3 regions of the Rhizobium sp. WSM4643 genome follow, and region 3 is predicted to be linked to each of the others. Evidence: predicted binding sites of a transcription regulator. Region 3 holds the regulator's gene; each other region holds the start of a gene.
The links. The regulator LexA, encoded in region 3, represses DNA repair genes until DNA is damaged. The targets are predictions, from matches to a motif close to TGTTCNNNNTGTGTTCNG.

Region 1 (10,075 bases), 2.3 Mb from region 3:
TAACCGACCAAACCTTGCGAACGAAGTCGACCGGTACATCCGGATGGAAAAGGTCCGACATGGAATTGACGAAGACGTTCCTGGATCGCGACCATGTCATCGGAATTTGGAGGGCGTTTTCGTCGAGGAAAAGCGCTCCGGTCCACTTCGGGCGGCCGCCTGATTTGCGCGTCAGACCACGATATTTCTCGACGCCCATCGCTTCCAGACGGGCGGCCATGCGCATAGCGTAGCAGTTAGTGCAGCCAGCGCTCATGATCGTGCAACCCGCCACCGGGTTCCACGTTGCGTCCGTCCATTCGATAGTGGTATCGGCCATCGCCAGCTCCAAAATAGCTTGGCATTGTACCAGCTTTGGTAAAGAAACCGCTAAACACTCAGCTCAGGCTGGAACGTCGGTTTCAGGAAGATTTTGGCGGCCGAAGCTTCGATCCGAAAGGGTTGTCCGTGTCTAGCTATATAGCGAAAAAAGGGACGTTCCGGGCAGGAAACGCCTGAGTCTGGCCCTGAATTTGAAGATGAAGAAGGCATTTAATGTCGAACGTTTGCTATCAGTGCTTCGGGGACGATGACCTCCGTTTCTTGATCCGAATGCACGCAGGCCCTCGCGGCTGTTATTTCTGTGGGCGGAAAGACGCTGCCACGATGCCCCTTGATGACCTAGCGGAATTCATTCGTGAACGAATAGAGGGGTCATATTCGAAAGCCGCAGATGACCTTCCATATGAGTCCAGGGAAGGCGGTTATCAGGCTTGGAATATTGATAGCTGGGATATGATCGGCGACGAACTCGCCCTCGATCTTCCTCGTGACAGTTCTGGCAGCTTGTTCCAAGCACTGGTCGATGGAATTGGTGACGATCAATGGTGCAAATACGATTGGCTGGTCCTCGAACCGGACGAAAGCCTTCGTTTTTCATGGAGCCGGTTCTGTGAGATCGTCAAGCACCAGCGTCGCTTCTTCTTCCACGACATAAACAAGTCTGATGGCTTTGAGCCCGACCAACGCTCTCCGCTAGAGTTCCTTATCGATGTTTGCGGCCACGCACAGAGCCTTGGCCTTATAGTTGAAAAGCCAACCGGCCTCGCCCTTTTTAGAGCGCGACCACGGGAAGCCAGACGCCCATTTTGGACGCCTGCCGAATTAGGGCCGCCGCCCGAGGAGTATGCGACCCAATCGAACCGCATGAACCCGCCGGGAATTCCAATGTTCTATGGAGCGGACCAACAAAAGCTCGCGGTAGCGGAAATCAGGAACACGATGGCGTCGGTCGGCCGATTTGAAACGACGCGGCCGGTCCGAATATTGGACCTGGCATCGCTGCCAAAAGTGCCCGGGTTTTTCTCAACGGCTACTCGTATGGATCGATTGGTCCTTCGCTTCCTCCGGCAGTTCGCGAAATTGATCATCCAACCGGTGGAACGAAATGATCGAGTGAACGTCGATTACATCCCGACCCAGGTTTTCACGGAGTTTCTCCGCGACTTCGAATTTGACGGCGGTTGTATAGATGGGCTGCGTTATCGAAGCGCGACTGGTGAAAAGGGAACGAACTACGTGTTGTTTGCAAACCAATCTGACGTCTTCGACGCCGTGATGCCTGAACCTTACGAGCAGTCAAATCCGTGGCTTCGTTTGGTCGGGGTCAAACAGATGAGAATATAGGTCTAACTCGTTCCGAATCGCCGCGTTCAGTTTGGGATTTTCGTTGGCGCAAAGTTTCCGTCGCTATGTGAACTTCAGAAAAGACGGTACTTTTCCTTCAACCGCTGAATCCACGGCGGCGGCTTGAACTCTGCAATTTGAGAGTAAAAGAATGGCGAATCCTCAAAGAGTCGCCTTTGCTCACCGTAAAATAGCCGCTCGTACGGCTGTCCGCCGTAGTCGAAATGGAGGTAGAGATGCGGCTTGTGGTAAAAATTGTCGCCATCGGGATTAAAGGACTCGATTAATTCGTAAGGCACTTCAGCGAGAAGGATCACCTTTATGACGTCATCTGGCCGGTCGAGCTGATATTCATGCCAATTGCCATCCGCGCCCTGCTTCAAGTATGTCCATCTAAGCCCAAGCAGGATGCCGCGTTGATAGGTTCCCATGAAGCCCACGCGAAACCATGGCGAGATGCCGCTCCCCTTTTCTTCGACGTCGGGATAATGATCGAGGCGGGCGACGTCATGCACGATGACATCCGTGCGATAGCTATCACGAGCGGCCCTCAGGAAAAAATCCTTAAAGACTGGCCCCCATTTGTCGCGCAACTCGATCTTCTTTTCCGGCGTCAGTTTCCGACGACTTCCGCGACCAAGCGGAAAATCCTCAACATTGGTCACAATCCCGACGACGCCCGCTATCAGCCCGATGACTGGCTCGAAACCTGGGTCGTAGTAGGTCCAGAGGCTGAAGCCGACGAGGGCGGCCCAGGAACCAACGTGGACGATAGAATTTCTAAGAAGCGACATCCCAATGACCTCGTGCGAGCTTAAATCCGGATGTCACGCGCTGCTTGGTCAAGTGAAGTAACGGTTATCTCTCGGCCTTGAAGGGCGACGTGCCGTTGTTCTCCAGTGGCCCCAACCGGCCAAAGTGTGATGCTGCTGTGTCGCGTCATGTGGATGCCGATAGGAATTACCAGCTCCATAGGAGACAGCAGCAAAGCCTGTTTTGCTCGCTCGGCCAATAGGCGTGCTCCCCTGGGCCATTGCTGCGCCGTGGTGTGTTACCAACAGAAAATCGGCGGGAGCTTTCAAGCTCATTGGGATATTTGAATAGTCTGCGTCGCCGGATAGCAATGCCTCGCTACCACTCTGCAGTTTCGCGCGTAACGCCAGGCCGGTGTTGTTCGCATTCTTGGGCGACCCCTTACATTCTGCTATCCACATGTGCGAGCCGTTGAACGTTTTGCCCGCTGGCCAAACGAACAGATTGCCTTTTTTGGCAATTGCCATGGCAAGACGTGCAGCCCCAGGTCCAAGCCTTTGGCTCGGCACAATCCATTTAGCGTCTAGAAGCTGCTTGATGCTGAAGGCGGCGTGCAGATGATCCCAATCCCAGTGAGAGAGCACAACCACCTGTTCGTTCGCGAATGTTATCCCAATCGACTTCGGAGCCGTATGGGCATTCCAAGAAACCGGTAAGCCGGTGTCGAAATGGAGATACGATTGCTCGGCATCATTGAGAAACGATGCGAAACTGGCCTGACCCACGTCACGGATAACAATTTTTTCGGGCGGTGGCACCGCTTGCAGGATTTGTTCAATAAGGGTCCAATCCGTCCCCACTGTGAAGCGGTTTGAAAGCTCGGCGATGCTTGTCGGTAACGGCTCTTTCGCTACTGCTGCGCCAAGAGACCTTGGCGAGGGACCACGAGGCGGTTCCAAGGGATCGAGCAGTGGTCCGCCACCGGTCGTCGACATTCTGCTTTGTGCATAATAACCGTCAGGCCCCATTTGGGCCTGCCAGGTCATCAGACCGGGACCCTGTGGTTCGATCCTGAGTCGAAACCATGTGCCTACGGCCGGAGGAGCGCCCAACACTTCTTCGAAGCGCCTTCTTGTAGTAATGATACGGATCAAAGCGAATGGCAGATGAGAAGACTCAGTAAACAATCTCTCCTCGACATCCGTTATTCCATCAACCTTTTCCGCATCGATTCCGTCAAACTCAATTGATGCACGCTTGTATTCGCTATCGCTCAAATAATCGAGGCGCGTAAGCCGCACGTAGAGGACGCGTGGAAAATCTGCCTCGCCTGGTCGCGATCTTGGGATTTTGATAAACAACTTTAGCTCACCTAGTCATTTCCCGTAACGATTGCACAATCCGTTGACTGAATGTCAACAGCGACTGTTGGACTCAAAAAGATTCGCGCGAAAAGATGTAAGGCTGGGCAGCAATCAAGCTATCCATCATGAAGAAGGCACTTTTAAACCTGCTATTGACGGCGCTGTTTAGTCACCTGCAATCAGCCTTAGGAACTCCTTTTCTCTGGCGGCTCCCAGCACGACCTTTAAAGTCTCGGTCTGTAGGAGCATCGAAAAGCATTATCGCAGTGATCGAAGTCGGTTGTGGATAGCGACGCTGCACTGAGCGATGACCAACGTCTACTCCGCGTGCGGTGAGCGTGGCGGTGTTTGCTCCTGTACTATCTGAACAGCAGCAGCTGCGGTCGCTCATTTGCGGCCGCCTTGGATTCCAACGACGATAGCGTCACGCCGAGAAGCCTGACGCCTCGGCTGACAGGAAAGATCGCCTGCAGAAGCAAGTTCACCGCATTCTCCAGGTCACTGAGTGATTCAAATGGCAGGGCCACGGTTTTGCTGCGCGTGACCTGAGAGAAGTTGGCGTACTTCACCTTCAGCGTTATCGTTTTGGCGCTAATTTCATTGGCATCGCAATAGGTCCATACCTTCTCGATCAACGGTTGGATGCCTTCCCGGGCCGGATCGAACGAATGGATGTCGACCATAAACGTGTCTTCTGCGCCAACGGATTTCCTCACGCGATCTGGCTTGACCTGCCGGTCGTCGAGGCCGCGTGCGATGCCATAGAAATAAGGCCCAGACTTGCCGAAGTGTTCGATCAGGAAGTCGAGGCTGCGGGCTTTGAGGTCAGCTCCGGTCTCGATGCCAAGTCGATGCATCTTCTCCGCCGTTGCTGGACCGACGCCATGGAATTTCTTGACGGGAAGGCCCTCCACGAACGCCGGGCCGTTCTTCGGAGTGATCACCGCCTGTCCATTTGGCTTGTTGAGATCGCTCGCCATTTTCGCCAGGAACTTATTATATGAAATTCCGGCAGACGCGTTCAGCCCGGTCGCTGCCTTGATCTTGGCGCGTATCTCCTGCGCGATCTCAGTCGCGATTTTCATTCCCTTCAGATTGTCGGTGACATCGAGATATGCTTCGTCGAGCGATAGTGGTTCGATCATCGGCGTGTATTCGGCGAATATCTCCCGAATTTGCTGCGAGACCGCCTTGTAGACATCGAAACGGGGCCTGACGAAGATTAGGTCGGGACATTTGCGCTTGGCAGTCACTGATGGCATTGCGGAATGGACGCCAAACTTGCGGGCCTCGTAACTTGCGGCAGCAACGACGCCACGCGCGTCTGACCCGCCGACAGCGACTGGCTTGCCGCGAAGATCGGGGTTATCACGTTGCTCGACGGAAGCGTAGTAGGCATCCATGTCGACATGAATGACCTTGCGCTGTTTTTGCACGGCGATGGGGGTTAGATCGCATATCACCGCATCAGGTTGCGACATCGCACTCAATATCCTTGGTCATCGGCCGGTGAGCTGAGCATTTCCTGCTCATTATTCAAGCTCGGCAATCCGGTCGAACAGGTGCGATATCCGCCTTGAATGTCCAGCTGCCTTGCATTCGATAGTAATTGCGAGTCTCCGTAGACATGGAGTGCGGGCTGTTCCTCATAGGTATATTTTCTCATCGATGACATTTTTCGAGCCTATGGACGGCTCCTTGTTACGCGATTGAATCCATTCGCAGTTCGGCTTCAGTGGCATGTGGACAGGTTGCAGTTCGTGGAGCACTCACCTTTATATGCACATTGACTCACATTTCGATAAGGAACAAAAGAGGAACATACTCGCTTTCGAGTGGGATGAAAACTGGTTTTGAAGAAGGCTTCGAATGGCGCAGAACGGCGCGAACCCGATCATTTCCGACCTTCGAGATCGCATACAGCACCTTGAAGGGGCCGTGGCTCGCCCTAAAACGGTCCTCCCATTCGGAGTTGCCGACATCGACGCGCAGCTTCCGGGTGGCGGGCTAGCTTACGGCGCGTTGCACGAATTCGCCGGAGGCGGATCAGGGGCGGTTGATGGAGCCGCAGCCGCGCTCTTTGTGGCCGGTGTCGCGGCCCGAACCAAAGGCAAGGTCGTTTGGTGCCTGGCACGCCCCGACCTCTTCGCTCCGGCGCTGGCCCAAGTCGGCCTCCACCCGGATCGCGTCATCTACGTTGAGGCGATCCGCGAAGAACTTGTTCTCGAAGCCTTCGAGGAAGCGCTGCGGTTCGGTGGGCTCGCAGCCGTCGTTGCCGAGCTGGTGCGCTTGCCAATGGTCGCATCTCGCCGTCTGCAGCTTGCTGCCGAAAGCTCGGGCACCATCGGCTTGGTGATCCGACGATGGCGGCGGCAGACCGAGGCCGGAGACTTTGGCCATCCAACAGCGGCGGCAACACGATGGCGAATATCCGTCCTGCCATCTGACCCGCTTCCAGTGCCCGGTATCGGCCGGGCCCGATGGCTGGCAGAACTGATCAGGGTCAAGGCAGGCGAGAGTGCGGATTTTGAAATAGGTGCATGCGATGCCCAGGGTCGTATCAGTCTTTTTTCCGACGCTGGCAACGGATCGGATCAGACGCGCCGATCTGTCAATTCCGGCTGAAGCGCCGCTTGTCATTGTCGCCCGGAGTGGCTCGAAACGCTGGCTGTCTGCCGTCGATCAGAACGCAGCAAAGGTCGGCCTGTACATTGGCATGGCAGCCGCAAAAGCACAGGCATTGGTCCAGGGTCTCCACATGGTCGACGCCGACCCCGTCGCCGATCTTGCAGCACTGGAACGCCTGACGCTTTGGGCGCTGTCGCAATATTCGCCGGTTGTGGCAACCGATCCTCCTGATGGCATCGTCATGGACACGGAAGGGGCCGATCACCTGCAAGGCGGCGAAGAGCTGATGCTGTCCGGTCTCGTGAACCGGTTTCGTGCACGCGGGCTGGCAGCTCGTGCTGTCATTGCCGATACCTGGGGAGCTGCATTCGGGTTGGCGCGATCCATGACGGCGGAAATCAAGGTCATTCCAACAGGGAAGACGGCCGACGCTGTTGTACGACTTCCCCTCTCGGCATTGCGGTTGAGTGCCGAGACGATTGTCGGCCTACGCACGCTCGGCTTCAAAACCGTCGGCGAGCTGGCGGCGACACCTCGTGCGCCGATTGCCCTGCGCTTCGGCCCAGAGATCGGCCGTCGTCTCGACCAGATGTTTGGCAGGATCGCCGAGCCCATCGATCCCATCCGCTGTCCCGAGATCATCGAAGTCCATCGTGCCTTCGCTGAACCGATTGGCGCTGCGGAGACTATTGGAAAATATATCTCGCGGCTTGTGCCAGCACTCTGCCTCGAACTGCAGGCCAAGGGGCTAGGTGTCCGGCGCACCGACCTTATTGTCCATCGTGTCGACAACACGATACAGGCGCTCAGAGCGGGGACAGCAAAGCCGGTGCGAGATGTCGCCTGGCTGACGAAGCTCCTGCACGACCGAATTGAGAAGATCGATCCCGGCTTTGGCATCGAGAAACTCAGTCTTGCGGCAACTATGGTGGAGCCGCTGAACGACAGACAGATCGTTTCCAGTCTCGTGGAGGCCACTGAAATCGATGTCACCTCCCTGATCGATGTACTGGGCAACCGGGGAACGCACCGCATTTATCGGCAAGCCCCAGTCTCCAGTGATGTGCCGGAGCGCTCAGTACAGCGCATCTCGCCGGTCGCCGATGAAGACGGGCGGACATGGCCGCTGACCTGGCCCCGGCCGGTGCGCCTGATGGATCGCCCGGAGCCGATTGAGGTAATCGCTCTCCTGCCCGACCATCCCCCTGTGTCCTTCGTCTGGCGCGGCAAACGCAGGCGCGTCAAACGTGCCGATGGTCCTGAGAGGATATTCGGAGAATGGTGGCAGCGAACATCCGAGTGGACGGCCGTCCGCGACTATTTCACGGTCGAGGACGAGACCGGCGAACGTTATTGGATTTATCGATCAGGTGACGGCGTTGACGCGGACACGGGATCGCATCGGTGGTTCCTACACGGGGTCTTTGCCTGATGCGCTACGCCGAACTTCAGGTCACCACGCATTTCTCGTTCCTCAGGGGCGCAAGCTCGGCTGAGGAATTGTTCGCGACCGCAAAGCTCATGGGCATCGAAGCTCTTGGCGTCGTCGACCGCAACAGCCTGGCCGGTATCGTCCGGGCACTGGAGGCATCGCGTGCCACAGGCCTGCGGCTGGTTGTCGGCTGTCGCCTTGATCTGCAGGACGGCATGTCGATCCTGGTCTACCCGACGGATCGTTCGGGCTATTCGCGTTTGACGCGGCTGCTGACCCTCGGCAAGTCGCGCGGCGGCAAGGCGAAATGCATTCTGAACCTTGAAGACGTTGCACTCTACGCCGAGGGCTTGCTCGGCATGCTTGTTCCCGATCTGCCGGATGAGACCTGCGCTATCCAACTCCGAAAGATGTCCGAAGTTTTCGGAGACCGGGCCTATGTTTCACTATGCCTGCGCCGTCGACCGAACGACCAGGTTCGCCTGCACGAGATTTCGAACATGGCGGTTCGGCATAAGGTCAAGACCGTCGTCACCAATGACGTGCTGTTCCATGAGCCGTCCCGCCGCCAGCTCCAGGACGTCGTCACCTGCATTCGCACGAAGACCACTATCGATGACGTCGGCTTCGAACGGCAGCGCCACGCGGATCGGTTTCTGAAGCCGCCGGAGGAGATGGAGCGTCTGTTTCCGCGATATCCGGAGGCGCTGGCCAGGACCAAGGAGATCGTCGAACGCTGTACGTTCTCCATGGAAGAGCTGACCTACCAGTATCCGGAAGAAGCCCTGATCCCCGGCATGACAGCCCAGCAGTCGTTGGAGCATTACACCTGGGAAGGCGTGAAGGTGCGCTACCCTGATGGTTTGCCCACCCATGTCGAAAAGACCATCCGGCATGAATTGGCGCTGATCGAAACGATGCGATACGCCCCCTATTTTTTGACAGTTTTTTCCATCGTCCGGTTCGCGCTGTCCCAAGGCATTCTGTGTCAGGGACGGGGATCAGCGGCCAACTCGGCTGTCTGTTTCGTGCTCGGCGTCACCTCCATCGATCCTGAAACCAACGATCTTCTGTTCGAGCGTTTCGTCAGCCAGGAACGCGATGAACCGCCGGACATCGATGTCGATTTCGAGCACGAGCGCCGCGAGGAGGTCATACAATGGATTTACAACACCTATGGACACCATAAGGCTGCGCTCTGCGCGACGGTCACGCGATATCGGACGAAGGGCGCGATACGGGATGTCGGCAAGGCGCTGGGCCTGCCCGAGGACCTGATCAAGGCTCTGTCCTCCGGCGTCTGGGCATGGTCGGAAGCCGTCGGCGAAAAGCAGGTCCGAGAACTCAATCTCAATCCTGATGATCGGCGGCTCGCCTTGACGCTTCAACTGGCGCAACAGCTGATGGGAGCCCCACGCCATCTCGGCCAGCACCCGGGCGGCTTCGTGCTCACCCATGACCGGCTCGACGACCTGGTTCCAATCGAACCGGCCTCTATGGTGGATCGCCAGGTCATCGAGTGGGACAAGGACGATGTCGAGGCGCTGAAGTTCATGAAAGTGGACGTCCTTGCTCTCGGTATGCTGACCTGTATGGCCAAGAGCTTTGCTTTCCTCGCCCAGGAGAAGGACATCGCTCTCGATCTCGCGACGATCCCGCAGGAGGAGCCCAAGACCTATGCGATGATCCGCAAGGCAGACACGCTCGGCACCTTTCAGATCGAGAGCCGGGCGCAGATGTCAATGTTGCCGCGTCTAAAGCCTCGAACCTTCTATGATTTGGTGATCCAAGTCGCCATTGTTCGCCCCGGTCCGATCCAGGGCGACATGGTACATCCCTATCTCCGTCGCCGGGAGGGTAAGGAGAAGGTCGAATACCCAACACCCGAACTGGAAGCGGTGCTTCACAAAACGCTTGGGGTGCCGCTTTTTCAGGAATCGGCAATGAAGGTGGCCATGGTTTGTGCCGGTTTCACTGGCGGTGAGGCGGACCAACTCCGAAAATCGATGGCGACGTTCAAGTTCACCGGAGGGGTGAGCCGCTTCAAGGACAAGCTTGTCTCCGGCATGGTACGAAACGGATACTCGCCGGAGTTCGCGGAGAAGACCTTCAGCCAGCTCGAAGGCTTCGGCAGCTACGGCTTTCCGGAGAGCCACGCAGCATCGTTCGCCCTGATCGCCTATGCGTCGAGCTACATCAAATGCCATTTCCCTGATGTTTTCTGCGCAGCGCT
Region 2 (10,075 bases), 410 kb from region 3:
CGGCTCTGGGCGCGGGCGCGGCTCTGGCGAAGCCGGCGCAGCGAAAGAGGGCTCGGCGGCGGGCTCGACGCGGGCTGCGACCGGCGGGCGCGGTGGCGAAACCGGTGGCGTTTCCTGTGGCATTTCCGGCGGCGCGACGGATATCGGCCGCTGCTCGACGGGTTGCGGGCGGCTGGCGCTGTCCGGCTGTTCGGCCGCTGCCGGCAGGATGCGGCTTTCGATGACGATATCGCTCGGGCCGCCGATCATGATCAGGTGCTCGACGTCGTCCCGGCGCACCAGCACCAGCCGGCGACGGGCATCGACGGCTGCGGCATCCAGCACCTGCAGGCGGGGCTGGCGGTTGCGGCCGCCGCGCACGAAGGGCGAGGGCGCCCGGCTGCGGATCACCCAGAGCACGAGGATGAGCAGGAGAAGCGCCAGACCGACGCCACCGGCCGCAAGCAGGAAACGGCTGCCATAAGCTCCGACAACATCATCCAACATAGTCACTCACTCCATTTCGCATTCGGCACATATTGACGACTTTTCCGTTCCTTAGGCAAGGGCCGCCGGTGCTGTCCAGTCACGGGAGAACGCGATTTCGTGTTCCGCTGCTTGGTACCCGGCGACCTTGCATCCGGGCGGCTGCGCTGCGCTTTCGGGGCAGATGGCGCTGTTGCCTGTGAATTCAAGCAGTCTTGCCGGCTAGCGGTGTTTTTGCCGACGCGGCAAATTGCTAAGAAGGTAGAGAGTGCCTGATTCCTGCTTCGTGTTCGTGCTACGAAGCAGGAGGGCTTATGTGAGGAATATATGACGAAACCGCGTCAGGCCGACGACTATAACGCACCGCTTGTGGATCGTGGGGGGCGTTCTGGCACGGTCTTGCGCATTCTTCTGCTGGCGCTCGTGCTGATCGCGGCGGCCGGCGCCTTCATCTTCTTCAAGAAATCGCTCGACAACGAGGTCGTGCTTGGCGGTCTCGGCGTGCTCGCCATGGTCGGCATCTTCTTCCTGGTATCCTCGGTCATCGGCTTCATCGAGGTGATGCCGCAGCGCCAGTCCGACAGCCTGGCGCGCGCCTTCCTCAACAGCCATCCCGACGGAACGCTGATCACCGACGAAAAGGGCCGGATCATCTATGCCAATGCCGCCTATGGCGCGCTGACCGGCGCGCGCAAGGCGACCGAGGTGCAGACGCTGGAGACGCTGCTGTCGCGCCACCGCGAATCCAACGAGGCGCTCTATAGGCTGGTCAACGGCCTGCGCGAGGGCAAGGAGGGCCGGGAGGAATTTCGCTTGCTGCGCGCCGTCGGGCCTGGCAGCAACAGCTCCGGCGCGCATTGGTATCGGCTGAAGGCGCGGCTGCTGCAGCCGGAGGAGAACGGCGGCAAGCCGCTGCAGATCTGGCAGATCACCGACATCACCACTGAGCGCGACGACCAGGAGCGCTTCTTCAAGGAATTGCAGAACGCGATCGACTATCTCGACCATGCGCCGGCCGGCTTCTTTTCCGCCGGCAGGAAGGGTGAGATCTTCTACCTGAATGCGACGCTTGCCGAATGGCTGGGCCTTGACCTCACCAAATTCGTACCGGGCTCGATGACGATCGGCGACGTCGTGGCGGGCGAGGGACTGGCGCTGATCCAGTCGGTGCAGGCCGAACCGGGTCTCAAGAAGACCGTGACGCTCGATCTCGACCTGCGCAAGAGCAACGGCCAGAGCCTGCCGGTGCAGATCATCCATAGCGTCACCTCGATGCGCGACGGTGCGCCCGGCGAAAGCCGGACGATCGTATTGGCGCGTGAAAAGAGCGATGCCGGCGGCCAGTCCGCTTCGGCCGCCGCCATGCGCTTCACGCGCTTCTTCAACAATACGCCGATGGCTATCGCCTCGGTCGACGGCAACGGGCGCATCTTGCGGACCAATGCGCCGTTCCTGAAAATGTTCTCCGGCGTCGTCTCGCGCGACGATCTCGAAAAGGCGCCGCATCTTGAGACCATCGTGCAGGAGAGCGACCGGCCGCAGCTGGCCGCGGCGCTGGCGGCGGCCAAGGACCGGCAGGGCGACATCGCGCCCCTCGACACCCGCACGCCGACCGACGAGGCGCGCTATTTCCGCTTCTATGTCAATGCCGTCATCGACCAGAGCGACGAGGCGCCCGAGGAGGCGGCGATCGTCTATGCCGTCGAGGTGACCGAGCAGAAGGCGCTGGAAGCGCAGATGGCGCAGACGCAGAAGATGAATGCTGTGGGAACGCTTGCCGGCGGCATCGCGCATGATTTCAACAACGTGCTGACGGCGATCCTGCTTTCCGCCGACCACCTGTTGCTGCAGGCGCGGCCGGCCGATGCCAGCTTTGCAGACCTGATAGAGATCAAGCGCAACGCCAACCGCGCCGCCGTGCTGGTGCGCCAGCTGCTCGCCTTCTCGCGCAAGCAGACGATGCGGCCCTCGGTGCTGAACCTCACCGATGTTGTCGGCGACCTGCGCATGCTGGTCGATCGGCTGCTTTCCGGCACCAATGTCAAGCTCGACGTGCAATATGGCCGCGACCTCTGGCCGGTCAAAACTGACCTTTCGCAGTTCGAGCAAGTGCTGATCAACCTCTGCGTCAATGCCCGCGACGCGATGCCCGACGGCGGCACGTTGACACTGCGCACCCGCAATCTGACCGCCGCCGAGGTCTCGGCCTTCAATTACTCCTATATGCCGGCCGAGGACATGGTGCTGGTCGAAGTCGCCGATAACGGCACCGGTATCGCGCCCGAAATCATGGACAAGATCTTCGAGCCCTTCTTCACCACCAAGGATGTCGGCAAGGGCACGGGACTTGGCCTCGCCATGGTCTACGGCATCGTCAAACAGTCGGGGGGCTATATCCAGCCGGAATCCGAAGTCGGCAAGGGCACGACCTTCCGCGTCTTCCTGCCGCGCCACATCCCAGAGCCGGCAGTGGCCGCAGAAGCGGGTTCGATCGACGGCGCCATCGCCGGGGCTGAAGTGGTGCCGCTGCCGGTGTCGCCGCAGCAGCCGGAAGACCTGACGGGATCGGCCGTCATTCTTCTCGTCGAGGACGAGGAGGCGGTGCGCCGCGGCGGCAAACGCATGCTGGAAACGCGCGGCTATACCGTGCACGAGGCGGGCTCGGGCGTCGAGGCGCTGGCCATCTTGGAAGAACTTGACGGCAAGGTCGATATCGTCGTTTCCGACGTGGTCATGCCCGAAATGGACGGCCCGACGCTGCTGCGCGAACTGCGCAAAACCTATCCCGACATGAAGTTCATCTTCGTCTCGGGTTATGCCGAAGATGCCTTCGCCCGCAACCTGCCGCCGGAGGCGAAATTCGGATTTTTGCCGAAGCCGTTTTCACTGAAGCAGCTAGCTGTTGTGGTCAAGGAGACGTTGGATGGGTGAGGGGAGGCTTGTCAGCGGGGAAGATTTGTGCTGTGCCGCACCCCCCTCTGCCCTGCCAGGCATCCCCACAGGTGGGGAGATCGGCTGGGGCGCACCGGCTTCCCCAATCAAATATTCATTGCAGCTCGGCGAGACGTTGATGTGATGCGAAGATCTCGCCGCTTGTCATCTCCCCACCTGTGCTAGGGCATATACATAAGTCGGTGCGACGGATTGACTCGGTTTGCGGGGGTCGGATTCCTTTACTGCGGGCTGTATGATTGTTTTGGCGACGTTTTGATTTGGGAGCGTCGCCGATGGATGTAGGGCATGATTTTTCGTTGGGCCGGTTTGGAGATCGTCGTCTCGATAAAGGGGGGCGGTGCTGCTCCGTCGCATTGTGCTGCGCGAGACGGTTTGCCTTCGCCAGTTGGCCGAGGGCAACCATTCGCAGGAGATCCGGTTCGGGCGTTTTCTCAACAACAGTGCGGTGAGCGTGGAAGAGATCATTGCCGGCTGGAGCCAGGAGACCCGGTCTGCGGTTGAGGGTCGCCACGTGCTGGCGCTGCAGGACACCAGCGAGATCAAGTTTGCGACGACGCCGGACAGCCGGCGGGAATTGGGCAAGATCAAAAAAGGCAATTGCTTTGGCCTTTTGCTGCATCCGATGCTGGCGCTCGATGCCGACACCGGCAGCTGCCTTGGCCTGGTGGGCGGCCGGGTCTGGACGCGGGGTAGCAAAGAGCTTACGCCGCATGCCGAGCGGCCGTTGAACGAAAAGGAATCGCGGCGCTGGGTGGAGACGGCAGAGGCGGCCAAACTGGTGCTTTCGCGTGCGGCCCGGGTCACGGCGATCGCCGACCGGGAGGGTGACTTCTTCATCATGTGGGCGCGCCTGCCCGATCGGCGCTTCGATCTTTTGTCGCGCGTCATGCATGACCATGCGCTCATCGACGGTTCCAAACTGCGCCGCGCGGTCGAAACGGTGGCGTTTTGCGATACTCAGACGATTGATCTGCGCGAGCGCGCCGACCGTCCGGCGCGGCAGGCGACGGTGTGCCTGCGCTTCGGCGAAGCGACGATCCGGCGGCCGCAAAACCTGCGCGAGGCCTAGCCTGCCCGATGGCGTCAGGCTGAGCTGGGTCGAGATCGTTGAACCGGCCGCCCCCGACGGTGTCGAGCCCTTGCACTGGCTGCTCCTGACCACCCATTGGCTCAGCAGCCCGGCCGATGCCTGGCAGATCGTCGCCTGGTACAAGCAGCGCTGGATGATCGAGCAGTTCTTTCGGGTGATGAAGAACCAAGGCTTCAAGATCGAGGACAGCCAGTTGCATCTGGCGGCACGGCTGGAAAAGCTCGTCGCCATCGCCGCCAAGGCCGCAGCAATCGTCCTCCATCTCGTCCAAGCCCGCAGCGGCGGCGATCACCAGCCGGCAAGCCTGACCTTCACGGCAGCCGAGATCGATACCCTCGCCGCCCTCGAAAGCCGTTTCAAGGGCACAACCAAGCTGCAGTCCAATCCCCACTCTAAGGCCTCGCTGGCTTGGGCCGCCTGGATCATCGCCAAGCTCGGCGGCTGGAACGGCTACGCCTCGGCCAAGCCGCCGGGCCCAATCACCTTCTTCAACGGCCTCAAATACTTTCGAGCCGTCGCCGATGGATGGGCTTTGCGAGATATGTATATGCCCTAGCCCACCTGTGGGGGAGATGCCCGGCAGGGCAGAGGGGGCTTACACGGCATGGCCGTTTTGAAGGCCATGCTGGCCCCAGCCCCATCACCTCTCATTCACCCAGCGCCACCGCAATCTCAGCCGCAAGCCGCGCATTATTCTCAACCAACGCAATATTGGTCTTGAGGCTCTGGCCGTCGGTCAGGTCGAAGATGGTCGACAGAAGATAGGGTGTGACCGCCTTGCCGGTCACTTCGTCGCGTTCGGCGCTATCAAGCGCCCGCTCGATATAGATTTCCATCTCTTCGCTCGGAATCTCGTCCGCCTCCGGCACGGGGTTAGCGACGAGCATGCCGCCGTCGACGCCGAGTTGTTCGCGCACCGTCTGGAAATTGGCGATGGCGGCCGGGCTGTTCAGCGACAGCGGGCTGCGAATACCCGAGGAGCGCGACCAGAAGGCGGGGAATTCCTCGCTCTCATAGGTGACGACAGGCACGCCACGGGTTTCCAGCACTTCCAGCGTCTTCGGAATGTCGAGAATCGCCTTGGCGCCGGCACAGACGACGATGACGCCGGTGCGAGCGAGTTCCTCGAGATCTGCTGATATATCGAAGCTTTCCTCGGCGCCGCGATGCACGCCGCCGATACCGCCTGTGGCAAAGACGCGGATGCCGGCGCGCGCCGCCGCAATCATTGTCGCCGCGACCGTGGTGGCGCCGGTACGGCGCTCGGCGATGGCGAAGGCGAGATCGGCGCGCGACACCTTCATCACTTCCGTCGCCTTGGCGAGTTGCTCCAGTTCCGCAGCTTCCAGGCCGATATGCAGCGAGCCGTGAATGACAGCGATCGTTGCCGGCACCGCACCCTGTTCGCGGATGATCGCCTCGACGCTGCGGGCCATCTCGATGTTGCCGGGATAGGGCATGCCGTGGGTGATGATCGTCGATTCCAGTGCCACCAGTGGCGCGCCGCGCTGCTTGGCGCTGGCGACTTCCTTCGAATAGGCGATCGGCAGAAGAGGGGAGATGGGCTTGGTCATGGTCTTGTCCTGTGATCGACAGAGCATGATGCCGAGGTGCGAGCGGTTTTCGGACGACATCATGCGCAACTATTTAATTGGCCGCTTCAATGCAGAATTCTGACCTTGGGAACAAGAGCAAGCGCCTCATTCAGCAGATCGGGCGTCAGATTTTCGTTGACGGCATGCCGCGACTGCACGGTCAGCGTGGCGGCTGCAGTGCCGTGGCGAACAGCTTCTTCGAGCGGCAGGCCTGATATCAATGCGGCGAGCGTGCCGGCCGCAAGTGAATCCCCGGCACCGGTGACATCGGCGACGATGTCGGCGATCGGCGGCTGCAGCGTCACGGCGCGGCCCTCGCAAAGCGCCACGAGTTCGCGCCGGCCGCGGGTGACGACGGCGTTCCGGATGCCGATCTCGTTCAGCAAAGGTGGCCAGCCGGCGGCGTCTTCCGGCAGTGCACCGGCAAGGGCGGCGGCTTCAGCCTCATTCAGGAACAGGTAGTCGATATTCCTGATGCAGGGTTTCAGCCTGACGACCTTGGCCGGCGAGATGGCGATTGCCGCAACGGGCTTGCCTAGCGAATGCGCCTTTGCGACGATCGCCGCGACCGTCTCTTCCGGCAGGTTGGCGTCGAAGAGGATGAAATCATGCGCGGCGAAGGCCTCCCGCACCCAGCGGATGGAGAGACGCCGCGGCACGAAGAAGCGGTAAAGATCCATGTCGGCAAGGGCGATCACCAGATTGCCGTCCTTCTCGATGATCGCCGTGTAGCTCGGCGTCTTGCGGTCGAGGAAGACGAAGGGCCGGTCGTCGATGCCGGCGAAATCGGCAGCTTCTCCAACCGTCTCGCCCATCGGATCGCCGCCGCGCGGCGAGATCATCGTCACCTGAAAACCGAGCCTTGAGAGGTTACGCGCCGCATTGAAGCCACCGCCGCCCGGCTCCTCGAACCATGTGCCGGGATTGCTGGCGCCAGGTGCCGTCTCGCCGGAGATGCGGCCGCGCCGATCGATATGGGCGCCGCCGAGAACAAGAATCTTTTTCTTCATCCGATCCCCTCTCCCGATGCCGGAAGGACGAATCGATACAGCGCGCCCTTCCGCGGCCGAATCGGCATTTCTGGCCTAAGCCGTTGCTTTTTATCGATAAAACAAATGCAGAACACGTGTCGTTTTACCTTTTTCTTTCAACTGTTTGATCGCCTATTGCGAGAATGGAACAAATGGAGTACAAACTCGACATTGCTAGAGCGGCTTCAATAACCTAAAGGTGGATGGGATGTCTCAGAATTCATTGCGGCTGGTAGAGGACAAATCGGTGGACAAAAGCAAGGCGCTTGAAGCGGCACTCTCACAGATAGAGCGGTCGTTCGGCAAGGGCTCGATCATGAAACTCGGCTCCAACGAGAATGTTGTCGAGATCGAGACGATCTCGACCGGCTCGCTTGGCCTCGATATTGCGCTCGGCGTCGGTGGCCTGCCGAGGGGCCGCATCATCGAAATCTACGGACCGGAAAGCTCCGGTAAGACGACGCTGGCACTGCAGACGATTGCCGAAGCGCAGAAGAAGGGCGGCATCTGCGCCTTCGTCGATGCCGAACATGCGCTCGATCCCGTCTATGCCCGCAAGCTTGGCGTCGACCTGCAGAACCTGCTGATCTCGCAGCCCGATACCGGCGAGCAGGCGCTCGAAATCACCGATACGCTGGTGCGCTCCGGCGCCGTCGACGTTCTCGTCGTCGATTCCGTCGCTGCCCTGACGCCGCGCGCCGAAATCGAAGGCGAGATGGGCGACAGCCTTCCCGGCCTGCAGGCACGACTGATGAGCCAGGCGCTGCGCAAGCTCACCGCTTCGATCTCGAAGTCGAACACCATGGTGATCTTCATCAACCAGATCCGCATGAAGATCGGCGTCATGTTCGGTTCGCCGGAAACGACGACGGGCGGCAATGCGCTGAAATTCTATGCCTCCGTGCGCCTCGACATCCGGCGCATCGGCGCGGTCAAGGAGCGCGAAGAGGTGATCGGCAACCAGACCCGCGTCAAGGTCGTCAAGAACAAGATGGCGCCGCCCTTCAAGCAGGTCGAGTTCGACATCATGTACGGCGAGGGTGTTTCCAAGACCGGCGAACTGGTCGATCTCGGCGTCAAGGCCGGCATCGTCGAAAAGTCGGGCGCCTGGTTCTCCTATAACAGCCAGCGCCTCGGCCAGGGCCGCGAAAACGCCAAGACTTTCCTGCGCGACAATCCGGATCTCGCCCGCGAGATTGAACTGTCGCTGCGCCAGAATGCTGGCCTGATTGCCGACCGCTTCCTGCAGAATGGCGGACCGGACCCGGATGATGGCGACTCCGCCGCGGAAATGTGATTTTCACGCTCGGTTCTTTTAAACATCAAAGCCGGCCGCATTCCCTGATGAGAATGCGGCCGGCTTTGTTTGTCTGCTGGACAGTGGCGGAGGCGAACGTTAAAAGCCGATGGATTTGTATTTACCTGCCTCCGGCAGCATTGAAGGGCATAGCATGAGCGGCGTGAACGATATCCGGTCGACCTTCCTCGACTATTTCAAGAAGAACGGCCACGAGATCGTTCCGTCGAGCCCGCTCGTGCCGCGCAACGACCCGACGCTTATGTTCACCAATGCCGGCATGGTGCAGTTCAAGAACGTCTTCACCGGCCTCGAAAAGCGTCCCTATTCAACGGCGACGTCTTCGCAGAAATGCGTGCGAGCCGGCGGCAAGCACAACGACCTAGACAATGTCGGCTATACTGCACGCCACCTGACCTTCTTCGAGATGCTCGGCAACTTCTCCTTCGGCGACTATTTCAAGGAGAATGCGATCGAGCTTGCCTGGAAGCTCGTCACCGAAGGCTTCGACCTTCCGAAGAACCGCCTGCTGGTGACCGTCTATTCCGAGGACGAAGAAGCTGCGACGCTGTGGAAGAAGATCGCCGGCTTTTCCGACGACAAGATCATCCGCATCCCGACCTCCGACAATTTCTGGCAGATGGGCGATACCGGCCCCTGCGGCCCGTGCTCGGAAATCTTCATCGACCAGGGTGAGAATGTTTGGGGCGGCCCTCCGGGCTCCCCGGAGGAAGATGGCGACCGGTTCCTGGAGTTCTGGAACCTCGTCTTCATGCAGTTCGAGCAGACCGAACCCGGCGTTCGCAACCCGCTGCCCCGCCCGTCGATCGATACGGGCATGGGGCTGGAGCGTATGGCCGCCGTTCTGCAGGGCGTTCAGAGCGTGTTCGACACCGATCTCTTCCGCACGTTGATCGGCACCATCGAGGACACGATGGGCGTCAAGGCGGAAGGCAGCGCCAGCCACCGCGTCATCGCCGACCACCTACGTTCCTCGGCCTTCCTGATCGCCGATGGCGTGCTTCCGTCGAATGAGGGCCGTGGTTATGTACTGCGCCGCATCATGCGCCGCGCCATGCGCCATGCACAGCTGCTCGGCGCCAAGGAACCGCTGGTCTACAAGCTGCTGCCGACGCTGGTGCAGCAGATGGGCCGCGCCTATCCGGAACTGGTGCGCGCCGAGGCGTTGATCTCGGAAACGCTGAAGCTGGAGGAAAACCGCTTCCGCAAGACGCTGGAACGCGGCCTGTCGCTTCTGTCGGACGCGACGACGGATCTTTCCAAGGGCGACATGCTGGATGGTGAGACCGCCTTCAAGCTCTACGATACCTACGGCTTCCCGCTCGATCTGACGCAGGATGCACTGCGTGCCCGTGAGATCGGCGTCGACATCTCCGGCTTCACCGATGCGATGCAGCGCCAGAAGGCCGAAGCCCGCTCGCACTGGGCCGGTTCCGGCGAGAAGGCGACGGAAACCGTCTGGTTCGAGCTTAGGGAAAAACACGGCGCAACCGAATTCCTGGGCTACGACACCGAAACGGCTGAAGGCGTCGTGCAGGCAATCGTCAAGCACGGCGCCGTCGCTGCCGAGGCCAAGGCCGGCGACAAGGTGCAGATCGTCGTCAGCCAGACGCCGTTCTAC
Region 3 (10,075 bases):
CCAGATTGGCCGGGTGATCATCCAGGATAATGTCGAGATCGGCGCCAACACCACGATCGACCGTGGCGCCATGGACGATACGGTGATCGGTGAAGGCACCAAGATCGACAACCAGGTACAGATCGGCCACAACGTTCAGATCGGCCGCCATTGCGCCATTGTCGCGCAGGTCGGCATTGCCGGCAGCGCGAAGATCGGCAATGGCGTGCAGATCGGCGGCCAGGTCGGCATCAAGGGGCATGTGACGATCGGCGACGGCGTGCAGATCGCCGCCCAAAGCGGTATCATGACCGATCTTGCCGCCGGCGGACAATATGGTGGTACACCTGCGCGTCCGCTGAATGACTATCTGAGAGATGTTGCACAACTGATGTCCAAGACCAGGGTGCGCGGAAAGAAACCTGGAGGCGAGAAAAATGACTGAGGAAGCCACGACAACGCTTTCTTCGGCTGACATCATCGAGATCATGAAGCTGCTGCCGCATCGTTACCCGTTTCTCATGGTCGACAAGATCATCGAGATCGACGGCGATAACACGGCGATCGGCATCAAGAACGTCACAGTGAATGAACCGCATTTCACCGGCCATTTTCCGGAATCTCCAATCATGCCCGGCGTGCTCTTGATCGAGGGCATGGCTCAGACCGCGGGTGCGATCTGTGCCAAGAAGGATGGCCAGCCGGGCAACCTCGTCTATTTCATGACCATCGAGAATGCGCGCTTCCGCAAGCCCGTCGTGCCCGGCGATCGTGTTGAATTCCATGTCAGGAAGCAGAAGCAGCGTGGCAATATCTGGAAATTCCATTGCGATGCCAAGGTCGACGGCGCGCTTGTTGCCGAGGCCGATATCGGCGCGATGATCGTTCGTAAGGATCAGGCATGAGCACTATCGCCGAAAGCGCCCGCATCCATCCGATGGCTGTCGTTGAAGACGGCGCGACCATCGGTGAGGGCGTCAAGATCGGTCCCTTCTGCCATGTCGGCTCGCACGTCATCCTGCATGCGAACGTCGAGCTTTTGTCGCATGCGGTCGTGACCGGCCGCACCGTGATCGGCAAGGGCACGCGCATCTTCCCGATGGCGGTCGTCGGCGGCGATCCGCAGAGCGTGCATCATGGCGGCGAGGAGACGACGCTGACGGTGGGCGCCAACTGCACGATCCGCGAAGGCGTGACGATGAATACCGGCACGGCCGATTTTGGTGGCCAGACAATCGTCGGCGACAATAACCTCTTCCTTGCCAATTCGCATGTCGCGCACGACTGCCGGGTCGGCAATCATGTGATCATGTCGAACAACGTCATGCTCGCCGGCCATGTCGTCATCGAGGATCGCGTCATCCTGGGCGGCGGTTCGGCCGTTCACCAGTTCACCCGCGTCGGCCGTCAGGCCTTCGTCGGCGGGCTCTCGGCAGTGAGTTACGACGTCATTCCCTATGGCATGCTGAACGGCAATCCCGGGCTGCTGAGCGGCCTCAACGTCGTCGGCATGACGCGCGCCGGCGTCGACCGCGCCGTCATTCACAGGGTACGTCGCGCCTACAAGTCGATCTTCGAAGGAACGGGCTCCGTCCGTGAAAACGCCGCCGCCATCCGCGAAGAATATGCCGATTGCGAGCCGGTGGTCCACATCCTCGACTTCATCGCCGCCGACAGCGACCGTGCCTTATCCTCGCCGACCCGGGGGCAGAAGGGTTAGTCCGTGGCTTTATCAGGCGACACCGCTGCGGGCCGGCTGGCGATCATCGCCGGCGGCGGCCTTCTGCCTTCCTATGTCGCCGAAGCCGCGCGCGCGGCGGGCGAAAATCCCGTCATCGTCGCGCTGAAGGATGAAAGCGACCGGCGTTGGGAAGCGTATGACCATGCCGTCATCGGCATCGGCGATTTTGCAGCTCTCGAGGGCCTCTTGAACCGCTACGGCATCGGCCGTGTCGTCATGTCCGGCAGCGTGCGGCGCCGGCCGGAATGGCGCGAGGTGCGCCCGACGCTGCGCACTCTGATGAAGATGCCGGCCGTGATCCGCACCTTGCTTTCTGGCGGCGACGATAAGGTGCTGCAGATGGTGATCCGGCTGATCGAGGGAAACGGCAGGCGTGTCGTCGGTGCCCATGAGATCGCCCCCGACCTTCTTGCCGCCGTCGGCCCGCTCGGCACGGCGATACCGGGCGAAGAAGACCGGCGCGATATCAACCGTGCAGCGGAAGCCGCCGAGATGCTCGGCCGGCTCGATGTCGGCCAAGGCGCCGTCGCCATCGGCGGGCGCATCGTCGCGCTGGAGGGGCTGGAAGGCACGGACGAGATGCTGGAGCGTGTCGCCGGTCTGAGAGCCGCCGGACGCATCTCTCCACGCCGTCGCGGCGCGCTCGTCAAGCTCTGCAAGCCTCAGCAGGATATTCGCGCAGACCTGCCGGCAATCGGCGTTTCCACGGTCCTGAATGCAAAGAAGGCGGGGCTTGCCGGCGTGGCGGTCGAGGCAGGCCGTTCGCTGGTGCTCGATCGCGGCGCCGTCCTCAAGGCCGCCGATGAGGCCGGGCTTTTCGTCTGCGGCATCGATCGCGAGCTGCCGGCATGGGGGCTCGAATGACCGGGGCGCCGCTGAAGATCGCCGTCATCGCCGGCGAGGTGTCGGGCGACCTGCTCGGCGCCGATCTGGTTGCGGCCCTGAAGCGGATCCATGCCGGACCGATCGAACTCGTCGGTGTCGGCGGCGAGGGGCTTCAGGCCCAAGGTTTGAAATCGCTGTTCGATTTTTCCGAGCTGTCGATCATGGGCATCACCCAGGTGCTGAGCCGGCTGCCAAGGCTCTATACCCTGATCCGGAAGACAACGGCTGCCATCGTCGCCGCCAGGCCGGACATACTTCTCATTATCGATAGCCCAGACTTCACCCACCGAGTCGCTAAGCGTGTCCGGATCGCACTGCCCGATCTGCCGGTCGTCAATTATGTCTGTCCGAGCGTCTGGGCCTGGAAGGAATATCGCGCCACGCGCATGCTGCCCTATGTCGATCATGTGCTCGCCGTCCTGCCCTTCGAGCCGGCGACGATGCGTGCGCTCGGCGGGCCTGAGACCACCTATGTCGGCCATCGCCTGATCGCTGATCCGGCGCTGCTCGAAGCGCGGCGGCTGCGCGCCGGCAGCGCATCTGTCGGGGAAGCGGGCAAGACCATCCTGATGCTTCCGGGGTCAAGATCCTCCGAAATCGCCAAACTCCTGCCGTTCTTCGAGGATGCGGCCAATGAACTCGTCGCCCGCAACGGCCCGATGCGATTCCTGCTGCCGACCGTGCCGCACAACGAAGCGCTGGTGAAGGGTCTGGTTGCCGGCTGGGCCACGCCGCCGGAGGTGGCGGTCGGGCCGGCGCAGAAATGGAAGGCCTTTGCCGAAGCGGATGCGGCGATGGCAGCCTCCGGCACGGTGATCCTCGAACTCGCCCTTGCCGGCGTGCCGACGGTGTCCGTCTACAAGACGGATTGGATCATCCGCCTGCTCGCCCCGCGCATCAAGGTGTGGACGGGCGCATTGCCGAATATCATCGCCGATTATGCCGTCGTGCCGGAATATCTGAACGAGATCGTTCGCGGCGCCAGCCTGGCGCGCTGGATGGAGCGGCTGTCGGCCGACACGTTCCAACTGAAGGCGATGAACGAGGGTTATGATCTCGTCTGGCAACGCATGCAGACCGAAAAGCCACCCGGCGAGCACGCTGCCGAGATCCTTCTCGACGTCTTGAAAAAGAAAAAACCCGATCGTTTCTGAACTGACCGGGTTTTCTTTTGGGATCCTTTGAAGCGATCAGCGCTTTGAAACCGGGATGTAATCGCGCTTCGGTTCGCCGACATAGAGCTGGCGCGGACGGCCGATGCGCTGTTCCGGATCCTCGATCATCTCGTTCCACTGCGCAATCCAGCCGACGGTGCGGGCGAGCGCGAAGAGCACGGTGAACATGGTCGTGGGGAAGCCCAGCGCCTTCAGCGTGATTCCGGAATAGAAGTCGATGTTCGGATAGAGCTTCTTCTCGATGAAATATTCGTCGGTGAGCGCGATGCGCTCCAACTCCATGGCCACTTCGAGCAATGGATCGTCCTTGATGCCGAGTTCGCCGAGCACTTCATGCGTCGTTTTCTGCATGATCTTGGCGCGCGGATCATAGTTCTTGTAGACACGGTGACCGAAGCCCATCAGGCGGAACGGATCGTTCTTGTCCTTGGCGCGAGCGACATATTCCGGAATGTGGTCGACCGTGCCGATTTCCGTCAGCATGTTGAGCGCTGCTTCGTTGGCGCCGCCGTGGGCGGGGCCCCAGAGGCAGGCGATGCCGGCGGCGATGCAGGCGAACGGGTTGGCGCCCGACGAACCGGCGAGACGGACGGTCGAGGTCGAGGCGTTTTGCTCGTGATCGGCATGCAGGATGAAGATGCGGTCCATGGCGCGGGCAAGCACCGGATTGACCACATATTCCTCGCAAGGCACGGCAAAGCACATGCGCAGGAAGTTCGAGGCATAGTCGAGGTCGTTCTTCGGATAAACGAAGGGCTGGCCGATATGGTACTTGTAGGCCATGGCGGCAAGCGTCGGCATCTTGGCGATCATCCGCAGGCTGGCGACCATGCGCTGGTGCGGATCGGTGATGTCGGTGGAGTCGTGATAGAAGGCCGACAGCGCGCCGACGCAGCCGCACATGACGGCCATCGGATGCGCATCGCGGCGGAAGCCGGTGAAGAAGCGGCTCATCTGCTCGTGCACCATGGTGTGGTGCGTGACGCGATAATCGAAATCCTTCTTCTGCACGGTGGTCGGCAGTTCGCCGTAAAGCAGCAGGTAGCAGACCTCGAGGAAGTCGCCATGCTCGGCGAGCTGCTCGATCGGATAGCCGCGGTGCAACAGGACACCTTCGTCGCCGTCGATGTAAGTGATTTTCGATTCACAGGATGCCGTCGAGGTGAAACCCGGATCGTAGGTGAAGGAAGCCGTATTCTTGTAGAGGGCACCGATATCGATGACGCTCGGGCCGATCGTGCCGCTTTTGACAGCAAGGTCGACAGACTTGTCACCGATTTTTATTGTAGCGCTTTGATCCGTCATGCTGATCCTCCGAAATGGCGGTGGCGCCATAAAAGCGCCATAGGGGTTAAGCGTCCTCACCGATAGCTATATGATCGCGAAGCTAATGCCAAGTTACCGTGACGGCATTTTGTGCATTGCGGTATCACCTTTTAGGCACTGCAGCGATGAGCCGCACGCATATCGGAAGCCGATGATTCAACTCGTCTTTTGGCGCTTGCGATTTTCCCTCGTATTTCAATCGATTATGCTTGCCGGATTTGATCGGAGGTTGCATTCTGGCCGCCTTCGCAGCTGGGCTTGGGCGGCACATGCAGGAGTTGACCACAGTCGAATTGCGGCCGGAAGCAGGCGAAGGCCTCGCTGACTCCGCCGGTTTTTCTCCACCTGTCATGGTGACGCGCCCGACAAGAACGCAGTCGACGAGCCCCTTGCGGCACCGGCTGCCGGCAGCAGCCTCGCAATCGCTGCGTATCGGCATGCGCATGCTGAGCGAAGAGGCGGACCACGGCCGTCTGCTGCTGGTCTCGCCTGTCTTCCTCGGTGCCGGGTCAGCCTTCTGGTTTCTTGCGGCATCGGACTTTCCGCTCGTTGCATCGCTGCTCTGCCTGTTGCTGCTGATCGTCGCCGTTCTCATCGCCAGCCGCAGCCGGGCGGCATTGCGGGCAACCCTGCTGGCGCTTGCACTTGTGGCCTGCGGCATGGCCTCCGCGCAGCTCGAGAGCTGGCGGGCTTCGACCGTGATCCTCGATTCCGCCGTCACGACGACGGTGACCGGCCGTGTGGAACGGCGCGAAGGCGACGGTCGCGGCCGGTGGCGCTACATTCTTGCCGTCACCGGTACGGAGGCGCCGGAAGTGAAGCGGTCGCCCGAACGCATAACCGCGATCACCCGCGGCGCAGACGCGCCCTTCGAGATCGGTGATATCATAACCGGCAGGGCGCGGCTGACGCCGCCGGCAGGTCCAGCACTTCCTGAGCTCAACGACTTCTCCTTCGGTGCCTATTTCGATGGCATCGGCGCGAACGGCTTCTTCTACGGCGCGCCGTCGAAGGTCGACTGGCAGGCAGGTCCGCAGGCGGCAAGATCGACGTGGGAAGCTCTGCTCGAAGGGCTCTACCGGCTGCGCAGCGGCATTGGCGACCGCATAAGGTCGATCTTGCCCGGCGACACCGGCGCTTTCGCCGCTGCTCTGGTGACGGACGAGCGGCGCGCCATCTCGAATGAGACGACGGAAGCGCTGCGCCAGTCCGGCTTGGCTCATATCGTCGCCATCTCCGGCCTCAACATGGCGCTGTCGGCCGGTATCTTCTTCGTTGGGTTCCGGATGTTGCTCAGCCTCTTTCCCGGCGTCGCTGAGGCCTATCCGACGAAGAAGATCGCTGCCGCCGGCGCGCTCATCGCCGTGACCGCCTATTTCCTGATCTCGGGCTTTGGGGTCTCTGCCGAACGCGCCTTCATCATGATGGCCATCATGTTGATTGCCGTCTTCTTCGACCGGCCGTCGATCAGCCTGCGCAATGTCGCGCTCTCCGCGCTCGTCATCATCGCCATTTCGCCGTCCGAGGTCTTGGGTCCGAGCTTCCAGATGTCCTTTGCCGCGACATTGGCGCTGGTCTCGGGCTATCAGCTGTGGAAGGACCGGCGCGTCCGCGAAAACGCCTTCTTCAAGCTGCCGATCATCAGGCCGGTCGTTACGGTTGCGGGTTTCTTCGGCGGCGTCTTCCTGACGTCGCTGATCGGCGGCTTTTCAACCGCGCTGTTTTCGATCGAGCATTTTCATCGCCTGACCGCCTATGGCCTGCCGGCAAACCTCGCGACGATGCCGATCATCTCCTTTATCGTCATGCCGGCCGGGCTGCTGGCGATGCTGCTCATGCCTTTCGGTCTGGATGTTTGGGCCTGGAAGGTCGTCGGATTCGGCCTCGATCTGGTGATCGCGGTCGCAAAGACGGTATCCGGCTGGGGCGGCAATATCGACGTTGGCCGCTTGCCCGGCTGGTATTTCGCGGTCGCCGTGGCAGGCTTTCTTCTGCTGACGCTGCTCCGGACGCGACTGCGCCATTCCGGCACATCGATCATCGCAGTCTCGACGCTCATCCTGTTGCTTCTACCGGTTCCCCGGCCGCCGGATCTGGTGATTTCGGAGGATGGCAATCTCGTCGCGGTCGTCGAGGCGGCAGCAATGGCGTCCAACCGTGAACGACCGCCGGATTTCATCTTCGACCAATGGCAGAGAGCGCTGGTCCTGCCGACGCATGATCCGCCGAAGATGCTGGATGGTCCTGCTATCCCGCCGGAGGGAGAAGACCGCCGCGTCAGGCTTTCCCGCGATCAGCAGAACGAGGCGAGGACCGCGATGCGAGCGGCCGCAGCGGCCGGCGACACAAACCGCTTTTCCTGCGTCAAGAAGGCCTGGTGCGCATCAAGGCTTGGCAATGGCCATGTCGTGGCCGTCATCGACAATGCCGCCTATCTCGGCCCGGCATGCGACGCCGCCGATATCGTCGTGACGTCGGTCCGCCTGCGCTTCAACAGCTGCCGCTCAGGTGCGACGCTCTTCACCGGTGAAACGCTGCGCAGGACCGGTTCCGTCGAGTTGCGTTTCACGGGCGCCGGCCTGGAGGTCGCAACCGCATTCGATGCATTGTCGCGGCCATGGATGCGCCATCGCGCCTATGACTGGCGCAGCAATAGTTTTACCGAGCCCGGTCTAGCCAAGGTCAGTGATAGCGGCGAATAAGACCGACGAGCTTGCCCTGAACCTTGACACGGTCCGGCCCGAAAATCCGGGTCTCGTAAGCCGGGTTGGCGGCTTCGAGCGCGATCGAGGCGCCCTTGCGGCGGAAGCGTTTGAGTGTCGCTTCCTCGTCGTCGACGAGAGCAACGACGATGTCGCCAGGACTTGCGGTGCTGCCGTTGCGGATGATCACGGTGTCACCGTCAAAGATGCCGGCATCGATCATCGAATCGCCCTTGACCTCCAGCGCATAATGTTCACCGGAACCGAGCATGTCGGCCGGAACGACGATGTCGTGGGTGTTGTTCTGGATCGCCGAGATCGGAACACCGGCGGCGATGCGGCCCATGACCGGCACGGAGACTGAGTTGCCGTTGTCGGCGACGGGTTTTGCAGGGGCAGGAGCGGCGACCGGCTGTGGCTTGCCGAGGCTGCCCTCGATGACGCTCGGCGAAAAGCCACGCCGCGGTTGGATGCTGGGGCTGTAGGCCTCCGGAAGCTTGATGACCTCGATCGCGCGGGCCCGGTTCGGTAGGCGGCGAATGAAGCCACGTTCCTCGAGCGCTGTAATCAAGCGATGAATCCCGGACTTCGAAGCGAGGTCCAGGGCATCCTTCATTTCGTCGAAAGATGGCGGAACGCCGGATTCCTTCATGCGCTCATGAATGAAAAGGAGAAGCTCCTGTTGTTTGCGCGTGAGCATCGACGTTGTGACCTCGTGATTGAAACAAATCCAGAACAGACACTATATGTTCCATATGTGTTCCGCAAGTAGCTAAATTTCCGTAAAACTTGGCACCAACTCGTCGAGATTCTTATTTTCATTCGCCGGATTGGACACATGTCTTGCATTGAGGGTGGCGCTGTCGCACATCTCTTGCCGATTTGAGGAGGGATATGATGAACACGCATTCCACCAAACCGTACCCGCTGGATCATGTCGTGCTGCCGGTCGTCGACATCGATCTGGCGCGCGAAAGGCTCGGCAAGCTCGGCTTCACCGTTGCCGCCGATGCGCGCCACCCCTTCGGGACGGAGAATGCCTGCGTCTTCTTTGCCGACAAGACCTATCTGGAGCCGCTCGGGATCGCGAGCGTCGAGGAGAGCGAGGCATCGGCGCGACGAGGCAATGTCTTCACCGCTCGCAACCGGGCTTTCCGCTTCCGTTGCGGCGCGGAGGGGCTTTCGGCGGTGGCCTTCGGCAGCAAGGATGCCGGCATCGATCATCAGGATTTCGTCGGCAACGGGTCGAGCGCCGGGGAGATGCTGCAGTTCACCCGGCCGATGACGATGCCGGACGGCTCCGAGACGATTGCCGGCTTCAAGCTGGCTTTTGCCGGCGACCTGCGCGCGCCTGATCTCTTGCTCTTCACCGTCGAGCGTATCAATCCGCTGCCGGCCGACCGCGCCGCGCTGGAGACGCATGCCAATGGCGTGACCGGCATAACGGAGATCGCGCTTTGCGCGCCGGAACCGGCCGCATTCGCTGCCTTCGTCGGCCTTGCAGCGGCGCAATCGGCAGTCGAGAAAACCGGTTTCGGCGTCAATGTCGCGGCGTCGAATGCGAAAATCGGTCTGATGACGCCAGAAGGGCTGGAGGCCTATTTCGACATCGCCGGCTCATCCGCAGATCGCGGCCTGCGCGGCCGGGCAATCCTCTTTGCTGTTGCCGATCTTGCCGTGACAGAAGCGCATTTGGCTGCTAACGGGGTGACATACACGCGCAAGAACAATCGCATTCTGGTGAAGCCCGCGCCCGGGCAGGGCACGCTCTTCGCCTTCGAGGAAACACGATGAGCACTGATACGAATTCCGACGTCAGGGTCGGCGAAGGCCAAGGCCAGGTCACCTTTTCCAATACCGGCCGCCTGTCGCTGATTGCCGGTCCCTGCCAGATGGAGAGCCGCGACCACGCCTTCATGGTTGCCGGCACGCTGAAGGAGCTTTGCGGAAGGCTCGGCATCGGCCTCGTCTACAAGAGTTCCTTCGACAAGGCGAACCGGACCTCGCTCTCGGCCGAACGCGGTATCGGGATCGAAAAGGGCATGGAGGTCTTTGCCGACCTCAAGAAGGAATTCGGCTTTCCCGTCCTGGCCGACGTTCATACCGCCGAACAATGCGCCGAGGTGGCAAAGATCGTCGACGTCCTGCAGATCCCGGCCTTCCTTTGCCGCCAGACCGACCTTCTTATTGCCGCGGCCAAGACCGGCCGCGTCGTCAACGTCAAGAAGGGCCAGTTCCTCGCTCCCTGGGATATGAAGAACGTCCTG

Region 1: a site for LexA is predicted at 5,587-5,604, ahead of N1937_RS20275 (ImuA family protein). Genes of this name have one in related genera too.
Region 2: a site for LexA is predicted at 7,213-7,230, ahead of recA (recombinase RecA). Genes of this name have one in related genera too.

What each region holds. Positions count from the first base shown of each region.
Region 1 is NZ_CP104040.1:4,096,836-4,106,910, reverse strand. Features, by position in the region: gene N1937_RS20300 (DUF5131 family protein) at 1-319, opposite strand, end outside; gene N1937_RS20295 (HEPN-associated N-terminal domain-containing protein) at 646-1,665, shown strand; gene N1937_RS20290 (hypothetical protein) at 1,740-2,459, opposite strand; gene N1937_RS20285 (MBL fold metallo-hydrolase) at 2,508-3,779, opposite strand; gene dinB (DNA polymerase IV) at 4,142-5,263, opposite strand; gene N1937_RS20275 (ImuA family protein) at 5,652-6,407, shown strand; gene N1937_RS20270 (DNA polymerase Y family protein) at 6,328-7,842, shown strand; gene N1937_RS20265 (error-prone DNA polymerase) at 7,842-10,075, shown strand, end outside.
Region 2 is NZ_CP104040.1:2,213,404-2,223,478, reverse strand. Features, by position in the region: gene N1937_RS11285 (flagellar biosynthetic protein FliO) at 1-492, opposite strand, end outside; gene cckA (cell cycle histidine kinase CckA) at 793-3,396, shown strand; gene N1937_RS11275 (hypothetical protein) at 3,758-4,489, shown strand; gene N1937_RS11270 (transposase) at 4,560-5,066, shown strand; gene N1937_RS11265 (pseudouridine-5'-phosphate glycosidase) at 5,158-6,084, opposite strand; gene N1937_RS11260 (carbohydrate kinase family protein) at 6,171-7,115, opposite strand; gene recA (recombinase RecA) at 7,345-8,433, shown strand; gene alaS (alanine--tRNA ligase) at 8,588-10,075, shown strand, end outside.
Region 3 is NZ_CP104040.1:1,802,497-1,812,571, forward strand. Features, by position in the region: gene lpxD (UDP-3-O-(3-hydroxymyristoyl)glucosamine N-acyltransferase) at 1-424, shown strand, start outside; gene fabZ (3-hydroxyacyl-ACP dehydratase FabZ) at 417-884, shown strand; gene lpxA (acyl-ACP--UDP-N-acetylglucosamine O-acyltransferase) at 881-1,699, shown strand; gene N1937_RS09205 (LpxI family protein) at 1,703-2,584, shown strand; gene lpxB (lipid-A-disaccharide synthase) at 2,581-3,759, shown strand; gene gltA (citrate synthase) at 3,796-5,085, opposite strand; gene N1937_RS09220 (ComEC/Rec2 family competence protein) at 5,376-7,808, shown strand; gene lexA (transcriptional repressor LexA) at 7,789-8,508, opposite strand; gene N1937_RS09230 (VOC family protein) at 8,706-9,602, shown strand; gene kdsA (3-deoxy-8-phosphooctulonate synthase) at 9,599-10,075, shown strand, end outside.